DNA from 2 places in the Streptomyces lacaronensis genome. Region 1 is predicted to be linked to the other one. Evidence: riboswitches for the same ligand, from Rfam matches in the RefSeq annotation. Region 1 holds a riboswitch; the other holds the start of a gene.
The links. A riboswitch is a leader RNA that binds a small molecule or an ion and turns the genes downstream of it on or off. The one in region 1 is predicted to bind cobalamin.
Positions count from the first base shown of each region.

Region 2: linked by a shared signal. The riboswitch ahead of ACMTAK_RS18695 (ribonucleoside-diphosphate reductase subunit alpha) and the one ahead of ACMTAK_RS44435 (hypothetical protein) in region 1 are both predicted to bind cobalamin.

Region 1 covers NZ_JBLHDK010000003.1:10,259,487-10,263,686, forward strand. The annotation lists gene ACMTAK_RS44425 (SDR family NAD(P)-dependent oxidoreductase) at 1-461, opposite strand, end outside; gene ACMTAK_RS44430 (helix-turn-helix transcriptional regulator) at 612-1,490, shown strand; gene ACMTAK_RS44435 (hypothetical protein) at 1,487-1,738, opposite strand; partial or broken gene ACMTAK_RS44440 (IS200/IS605 family accessory protein TnpB-related protein) at 1,710-1,973, shown strand; cobalamin riboswitch at 1,989-2,110, opposite strand; gene ACMTAK_RS44445 (hypothetical protein) at 2,234-2,443, opposite strand; gene ACMTAK_RS44450 (hypothetical protein) at 2,557-2,721, shown strand; gene ACMTAK_RS44455 (hypothetical protein) at 2,988-3,641, opposite strand; gene ACMTAK_RS44460 (molybdopterin-dependent oxidoreductase) at 3,954-4,200, shown strand, end outside.
Region 2 covers NZ_JBLHDK010000003.1:4,439,289-4,443,488, reverse strand. The annotation lists gene ACMTAK_RS18695 (ribonucleoside-diphosphate reductase subunit alpha) at 1-1,662, opposite strand, end outside; cobalamin riboswitch at 1,965-2,125, opposite strand; gene ACMTAK_RS18690 (GNAT family N-acetyltransferase) at 2,236-2,742, opposite strand; gene ACMTAK_RS18685 (DUF7196 family protein) at 2,823-2,993, opposite strand; gene ACMTAK_RS18680 (hypothetical protein) at 3,035-3,322, opposite strand; gene ACMTAK_RS18675 (IPT/TIG domain-containing protein) at 3,816-4,200, shown strand, end outside.

The DNA of each region.
Region 1 (4,200 bases):
TTGTGCTCGAAGTCCCCGAAGTGGGTGTCGCTGACCGTGATCACGATCCGGGCGGGCACGGCGAAGTGGTCCTGGAGCACCCGGACGAAGACGTGGTTGGCCAGTACGTTGATGGCGAAGGTGGCCTCGAACCCGTCGGGGGACTCGGTCAGCGCGTTGGTGTACTGCATGCCCGCGTTGCCCACGAAGCCGCGCAGCGGGGGCAGCTCACCGCGCTCCAGCCGGTCATGGATCTCGGTGGCGGCGGCGCGGACGCTCTGGAGCGAGCCGAGGTCCGCCGGGACGTACGAGACCGTACGCCCGCCCGTGGCGAGCTCTTCGGCGAGCCGGGCGCCGGAGGACGCGCGGGCCACGACGAGGAGATGCGCGTCGGGCGACCGGCGCACGATGTGCTCCGCGGCGACCCGCCCGATCCCGCGGCTCGCGCCCGTCATCACGATGGTGTGGTTCGTAGCGGGCATGGAAGGCTCCTTCACTGGTCGGCCGATGGCGCCCGGTCCGGGGCGGCGGCTCCACGTTCGCCGCCCCGGGCCACGCCGGCCAGTGCCGTCCCCGTCACTAGGACTGGCAGTACCCAGGCTCATCCGGCGCCGCGCGGCGAGAATGAACCCATGGCTTCCTCCCGCTCCGACTTCGCCGCGCTCCTGCGCGCCTGGCGCGACCGCCTCGCCCCGGCCGACGCCGGATTCGCCCCGAAGGCGAGCCGCCGCGCGCCGGGGCTGCGCCGCGAGGAACTCGCCGAACTGGCCGGGCTCTCCGTCGACTACATCCTGCGGCTGGAGCAGGGGCGCGCGAAGCACCCCTCGGACCAGGTCGTCGGCGCCCTCGCCCGCGCCCTCCAGCTGTCCCGCGCCGAACGCGACCAGCTGTACCGGAGCGCCGGGCTGCTGCCACCGCGGGACGGGACGGTCAGTGCCCATGTGCCCCCGGGCGTCCAACGGCTCGCGGCGCGCCTGGGCGACGTCCCGATCGGGGTGTTCACCGCCGACTGGACCCTGGTGTGGTGGAACGCCATGTGGAGCGCCCTGCACGGCGACCCCACCGTCCTCCCGGCCGACGAACGCAACCTCGCCCGCGCCCTGTTCGGCACCGGTGCCGCCCGCGACTCGGTGCTCCGGGTCCGGCCCGAGCGCGGACCCGACAGCTTCGAGACCTCGATCGTGGCCGACCTCAAGGACGCCGTCTCCCGCTACCCCGCCGACACCCGGCTCGCCCGCCTGGTGCGGGAACTACGGGCGGAGTCCGAGGTCTTCGCCCACCACTGGGCCACCCGGGCGACCGCCGCCCAGCACACCTCCGACCGCAAGACGATCCGGCATCCGGAGATCGGCGACATCCTGCTCGACTGCGATGTGCTCATCGTCGCCGGCGCGGATCTGCGCATGGTCACCTACACGGCGGCGACCGGAAGCAGCGACGCGGGCAAGCTGGACCTGCTGCGCGTCACAGGTCCCACACGGCCGTACCGCGCCCGTGACCGGTCCTGTTAAGGCCGCATGGGGTCGGCGTGGAGGCCCGGAGCGTCGGCATGGGAGCCGGGCAGGATCCGCGGTTCGATGTCCCGCTCGGCCGTCGTGTCGAGCGGGACGTGCAGCAGCGAGCAGGAGACGACCACATCGACCCGGTGCGCCAGGCCCAGCAGGGTGTCGAGCGTGGCCAGGGACTTCTCCAGGTCGTTGACCCGGACGTCGCGGCCGTTGAGGCAGCCCCAGCACTGGCAGAAACCCCTCACCAGCACCAACCGCACCACCACCCGCCACGACGCAGCCGCCGTGGCGATCGGCAGGCGCGCCCTGGGACACCCGATCCGGCGACGGACGGCACCGCCCCCACACGACCAGAGCGATCGTGTGGGGCATCGGACCGTCCAGGCCCGACCGGGCGCCCCGAGGCGTGAGGAACCCCGCCCGCGCGTCCCCGGACCACGGACACGATCCATGCGCGCCGGACGCGGAGCGAACGCGGGAGACCAGGGGGTACCTCCCAGCGGTAGCTGGGGGAGTGCTACTGGCCGTCGCTTCCCAGGCCCTTCTCACCGGGCCCAGTGCGTATGACGGCGGTTGTTCCCGCTCACCGCTGCGGGGCAGTCCCGGATTCCCACCGGGTTCCCTCTTGCGACGCCTCCCGCCTGGCGGACGGGGCGAACCAGCTGCGCCGGCCGGCCTAGGGCATGGGAAACCCCCGGCCGCGTCGGCCGGGGGTTCCGCTCCTCATGGCCTCGCGGAGCGGGGGGTCAGCACGCTCCGGAGTCCGACTCGCCCACCAGGTTGACCGGGACGGTGACAAAGGAGAACTGGTTGCTGGCGCATACGCCGGGGAAGGTCGTGCTGGTGGTGTTGTTGACGGTGGTGTCGGGGCCGTCCTCCGCGACGGCACCGGTCGCGCCGACGGCGAGGGACGCGGCGGTGAGAGCGAGCGTGGACAGAGCGGTCCGCATACGCATGGGAACTCCTTGCTGGGGATGAGCGGCCGGAAATGACCGGCTTCGCATGCATGGTGCCCCTTTGCCGGGCCGATCGCGGCCCAACGTCCCCCCAATGGGGTAACAGCCATCCGGTGTTGCTGTTCGCGGAAGCGGACCGGTGCGGTGCCCACGCGGCGGGCGATGGCGGCCACCGGCAGTTCGGTACCGACGAGGAGTTCATGGACGGCGGCCGCCGTCTCGACCTCCAGGAATCGGCGTACGCGGCGGAACGGGTGGTGCCACCCGCCGGGTTGTAGTGGTAGAGCTTGGCCGGGTCGGTGGCCTCGCGCGGCTCCCAGGTCCGCCCGGACCTCCATCCGCTTCGACCGCAATATGCGCTCGGTGGCGCGGGCGGATGCGGTGGCACGGGCGTACGCGGTGCCACCGCCCGCGCCGATGGCCGTTCCGATTCCGGCCAGTGTGGTGGTGACCACGACCGCTCTGCGGCCGGGCCGCCACTCCTCCGGCCGCCCCTCCTCCGTTTGGGGCAACGCGCCGCTCCTCCCTCGCCGGGGAAACGGGATCAGCCCACCCCGCCGTCGAGCAGCCAGTTGTAGCGCAGCCGCAGTGCCCGCTCCGTGCTGGCCGCCACGGTGACGAGTCCGACCACGGTGTTGCTCCATGCCGATAGCTGGATGGGCGAGGTGAAGGTCCCGACGTACTGGGCGACGCCCTCCGGATTCCGGGTGATCTGTTCGGCGAGCTGAAGGATCAGCAGAACCACACCGACGACCAGCACGATCACCGAGAGGAAACCGATACAGCGGCTCAGCGCGGGGTGCGACCGGTCGAAGCGCGCGCGGCGCCCCTCGGCGGAGGCGGGGTCCGGGATGAGCCGGAACTCGGCTCCCTCGGTGGTGACGTAGTGGCAGCGCTTGAGCCCGAAGCCGCTCGCCCTCACTTCGACGGTGCCGCCCCGGACGGGGAAGACGGCAGGGACTCTGGACTCGGCGTGATGCCTGCCATCGAGGTACAGGTGGGCCTTGACATAGCCGTCCGAGGTGTTCTGATGCTTGATGTCGACGGTGTAGACCGTCTGCCGGCCGTCGTCGTTCATCAGCCGGAGATGGAACAGCGCGCGGGTAAGCATCTGCCACCAGCGGAAACGCTTCAGCGCTCGCCCGTCCCCGGGCTTGACCCGCTGCACGGCCCGACGATGCCGCCACTCCTTGAACATGCCTCTGCTCCTGTTGCTTGCTCGGCCTCGCCGCGCAGGCGGTGTTCGACTGTCCCGGCACGGACACGAGTCTGTCCGTGCGGCCCGGCAGGCACATCAGCCCGGCGGCTCGCAGCGCCTTCGACCGAAGGCGGGGCGGTGAATGCGACCCTGGTCGAGGGCGCCTCGGCCCCGGTCTGCTGACCCTGTGGCAGATACCAGGGGAGTTGGCGATTATCCCTCGCATATGCGCGATCTTCGGCCTATCGGCATGGCATGTGCGTTTGCCTGGGATGGGTGTTCGGGTAACGCTCCTCCAGGAGGTGGTAGGCCGTGAGTGACTCCCTCGCAGCTGCCAGTACGGCCGCCGGTCCGATGGCGGAAGTCGCCCTCACCGGCGATCTGACCCGCCCCGCCCGGCTGACGGTGTCCGAGCTGCTCTCCTGGCCCCAGCACCGGGCGCGGGTGAGCTTCGACTGCGCCACCAGCGGCGTCCAGCACCACCGCTTCACCGGGCCGTTCCTGCATGACGTCCTGGTCGCCGCCGGTCCCGGCTTCGACCCCGCCCGGCGCAAGGACC
Region 2 (4,200 bases), 5.8 Mb from region 1:
CGCCTCGTACGCGGCGAGCATGATGCGCTCGGAGATCCGCGTGGAGAGCGCCGTGGCCTCGGGCGAGTCGAACGGCAGCCGCAGCCGGAAGAAGACGTCCTGGAGCCCCATGAGGCCCAGACCCACCGGGCGCCAGCGGGAGTTGGAGGCCCCGGCCTCCTCCGTGGGGTAGAAGTTGATGTCCACCACACGGTCGAGGAAGGTCACGGCGGTGTGGACGGTGGCGTCCAGGCGCTCCCAGTCCAGCTGCCCGTCCTCGCCCAGGTGCGCGGCGAGGTTGATCGATCCGAGGTTGCACACGGCGGTCTCGCCGTCGTCGGTGACCTCCAGGATCTCGGTGCAGAGGTTGGAGGAGTGGACGACCCTGCCGGGTTCGGCGGTCTGGTTGGCGGTGCGGTTGGCGGCGTCCTTGAACGTCATCCAGCCGTTGCCGGTCTGCGCGAGGGTGCGCATCATCCGGGCGTACAGCTGGCGCGCCGGGACCTGCTTGACGGCCTTCCCCTCGGCCTCGGCCCTGCGGTACGCGGCGTCGAACTCCTCGCCCCACAGGTCCACCAGATCGGGCGCGTCGGCCGGGGAGAACAGCGACCAGTCGGCGTCCGCCTCGACCCGGCGCATGAACTCGTCCGGGATCCAGTGGGCGATGTTGAGGTTGTGGGTGCGGCGGGCGTCCTCGCCGGTGTTGTCCCGCAGCTCCAGGAACTCCTCGAGGTCCGCGTGCCAGGTCTCCAGGTAGACACAGGCCGCGCCCTTGCGCCGGCCGCCCTGGTTGACGGCGGCCACCGAGGCGTCGAGCGTGCGCAGGAACGGCACGATGCCGTTGGAGTGCCCGTTGGTGCCCCGGATCAGCGAACCGCGCGCCCGGATGCGGGAGTAGGACAGGCCGATGCCGCCCGCGTGCTTCGACAGCCGCGCCACCTGGTGGTAGCGGTTGTAGATCGAGTCCAGCTCGTCCAGCGGGGAGTCCAGCAGATAGCAGGACGACATCTGCGGATGCCGGGTGCCGGAGTTGAACAGCGTGGGGGAGCTGGGCAGATACGACAGCGTGCTGGTCAGCCGGTAGAGCTCGGCCACGTCCTCCAGCGCCCGCTCCGAGTGGTCCTCGGCGAGCCCGCAGGCCACGCGCAGCAGGAAGTGCTGCGGGGTCTCGATCACCTGACGGGTGAGGGGGTGGCGCAGCAGATAGCGGCTGTAGAGGGTGCGCAGCCCGAAGTACCCGAAGCGGTTGTCGGCGCCGTCGGCCAGCGCCCGCTCCACCAGCGCGTCCAGCCGCTCGGCGTGGGCGGCGGCGAACTCCGCGGTGGAGTCGGCGAGCAGGCCCTCGCGATGGCCCACCCGGACGGAGGCCGAGAAGGAGACCGCGCCCTGCCCGGCCGCCTCCTCCGTGATGGTCAGCGCCAGCAGCCGCGCCGCGAGCCGCGAGTACTCCGGCTCCTCGGCGATCAGTCCGGCCGCCGCCTCGGTCGCGAGGGCACGCAACTCCGCCTCGTCCGAACCGGGATGACGGCCGCGCAGGGCGGCGGCCGCGACCTTGCCGGGATCGGTGGCGGGCAGATCGGCGGTGAGTCCGGTGAGAGTCCGTAGCAGGGCGGTCCCGGGCGCGTCGTCCGCTGCCTGAGAAGCCGCCTGCGCTGAAACCGGATCGGCGGGCGCGATGGTCACTGAGGTGCTCTCCTTCGCTCGGTCAGGGCCTGTCCGGAGCTGTGATCTGGGCTCAGGGAGCGGGGCGTGGTGCGTGCGATCGCAAGGCGCCGGAAGGCCCTCGTAGCGGAGCTACTAGGGCGTTTCGGCAACCTCCGCGAGCGTGCGTACCACGCCCCGCGAGCCCAGATCACAACTCCGGACAGGCCCTGAGGCCGCCAGGGGTGGTGCGATGGGCGCGTACGGGCATGCCGATGCCGCACTCCTCGTACGCCGGGCACACCACGCAGCGTCCATCGGCCCAACCCTCGGGGCCGGGGGACGTGTTCACAGGGCCGTCGGCAGGTGCTCGGACTCACGGGCACGCCGAAATGAGCGCACACGTACACCGTTGCGGGACAGTTCCGGATTCCCACCGGATTCCCCTGCGGTGACAGCGAGGACGAGCATACATCTTGTGTCGGCCGACGCACGCACCCCCATATCTTGTGTCGGAGCTGCGGAGTTTCGCATGAATGTGCTAATGCGTTCCGAAGGTGGCCCGTGACCTGGGGCGCGGGTCAGGCCATCACCTGGGGCGTGCGGCGCGGGGCGTCACAGCTCCACGGTGAAGGCCAAGAGGGTGAGGTCCGTCCCCGGCAGGGGCCCCCAGTCGCGCTCCGGGGCACGGGTGAAGCCCAGCCGCTCGTACAGGCGGTGGGCGGCGGTCATCGAGTGCTGGCTGCTGATCACTATGCGCCGCAGGCCCAGTGCGCGGGCCCGGTCAAGGCAGGCTCGCACAAGCGCTTCGGCGGCGCCGCGTCGGCGCGATTCGGGGCGGACGGCCAGCATCCGGAACTCGCCCTCGCCGGGGCGGGCCAGCTCCGCGTACGCCCCGCCGTGCACGGCGAACGCCACGGCGCCCAGCACCTCGTCGCTCGCCGCGTCCGCCGCGACCAGCAGCTCGGACTCGGCGGCCCGGCGGCGGGCGTCGCGCAGGGTGGCGAGATAAGGATCACTGTCCCCGAAGTCCAGGAGTCCGTCCCCCAGATACACCTGCGCGGTGAGCTCTCCGATTGCGTCCAGTTCCTCGTCCCGTGCGCGCCTGATCGTGATGTCCATGCCCGCAGTCTGCCGCAGGCCACTGACAGCCGGGTCGCCGGGCGCGGGGTGTGGGGGGTGTGGGGTGTGGGTCCTCGGTGTCACCGGGTGACGGCGGTGATCACTCCGGTGGAGCCCGCGCGCTTGTTGGCGGCGTCGGCTTCCTGGTGGGTGACGTAGCGCCGGACCGTGCCGTCCGGCAGCGTCAGCTCATAGACGACAACGGGTTGAGGCGGCCATTGAGCCGCTGTTCCGCCGCAGTTGCAGGCCATGGTTGCCCTTCCTTTCCCTCGGGTCGTTGTGGGGCGGTGGGTCAGTCCAGCCATCGCGAGGCGACACCGGCCAGGTAGGAGAGCGTCAGGGCGGTGGCCGGGAGGTGGAACCACGCGGTGGTGTGCAGCAAGGAGGCGTAGACGGCGATGGCGGCGGCCACCCATGTGCTGGTGCACCAGCCGCAGTTGACCAGGTAGGAGGCGCGGGAGTCGTCGCCGAAGCGGTCGGCGACCCAGATCCTGAACCCCGCCGCCAGGGTGTCCTTGGTGATGAAGCGGGTGATCCGGCAGGTGGTGCCGAGGGCGAGAAGGAACGCGGCGAGGCTCATCGGATCGTTTCCTCCCCGGGTGGTCATACGGGGGTCGGCACGGCCGATGTCACTGCTGGGTCGGCACTGCCGATGTCACTCATTAGAGGCATGACGGGCGACGCCAAGCCATACCCCTTGGCACGCATTCGCCCGAATAGCCGAGCGCTTGTCATACAAGCTCGGCGCCACGCGCGCCCTCATGCGCCAAACGAGTGATGGACGCCGTGAGGCCTTGAGCGAGGCCGAGGGGCGTGGGTAACTGGGAACGTGGCCGCCGTGGCTGCCCCATACCTCATCGGCCACTCCAGGAGCTGGGCGTCCGCCCATGACTCCGATCTCATCCGCGCACCGCTCCCGCGCCCCGACCGGCCGCCCGTGGCTCATCCGTTGCTCCGGTGCGGCCTGTCCCGGCCGCGCGGTGACGACGAGGCGTTGACCGGCGGTGTGTGCCCACGCCGGTCGGCATGCCGTCGGCGCACATCACCCGAACCCCTCCCCGGGAGGACCGACCATGACCTCGACCGCTCTCGCGACCGCCGCCACCAACGCCGCCGCCGCGGGCTATTGGCCGCCGTCGGGACCGCCGACGCTGCTCGCCGTGGTGCCCGACTCGGGCCCCGCCGCCGGTGGCAACTACGTCCGGCTGTTCGGGCAGAACCTGCGCGGCGTCACCAGCGTGTCCTTCGGCGGCACGCCCGCCACCATCGTCTACCAGGACAACCCCGGCGTTGCCGGCGGTGGTGGCTGGGGTGGCGGTGGCGGCGGCTGGGGTGGCGGAGGTGGCTGGCCCGGAGGCGGCGGCAACCCCGGCTACGACGGCATCGTGGTGATAGCCCCGCCGCACGCGCCCGGTACCGTCCAGATCACCGTCACCACCGCCGCCGGGACCAGCAACG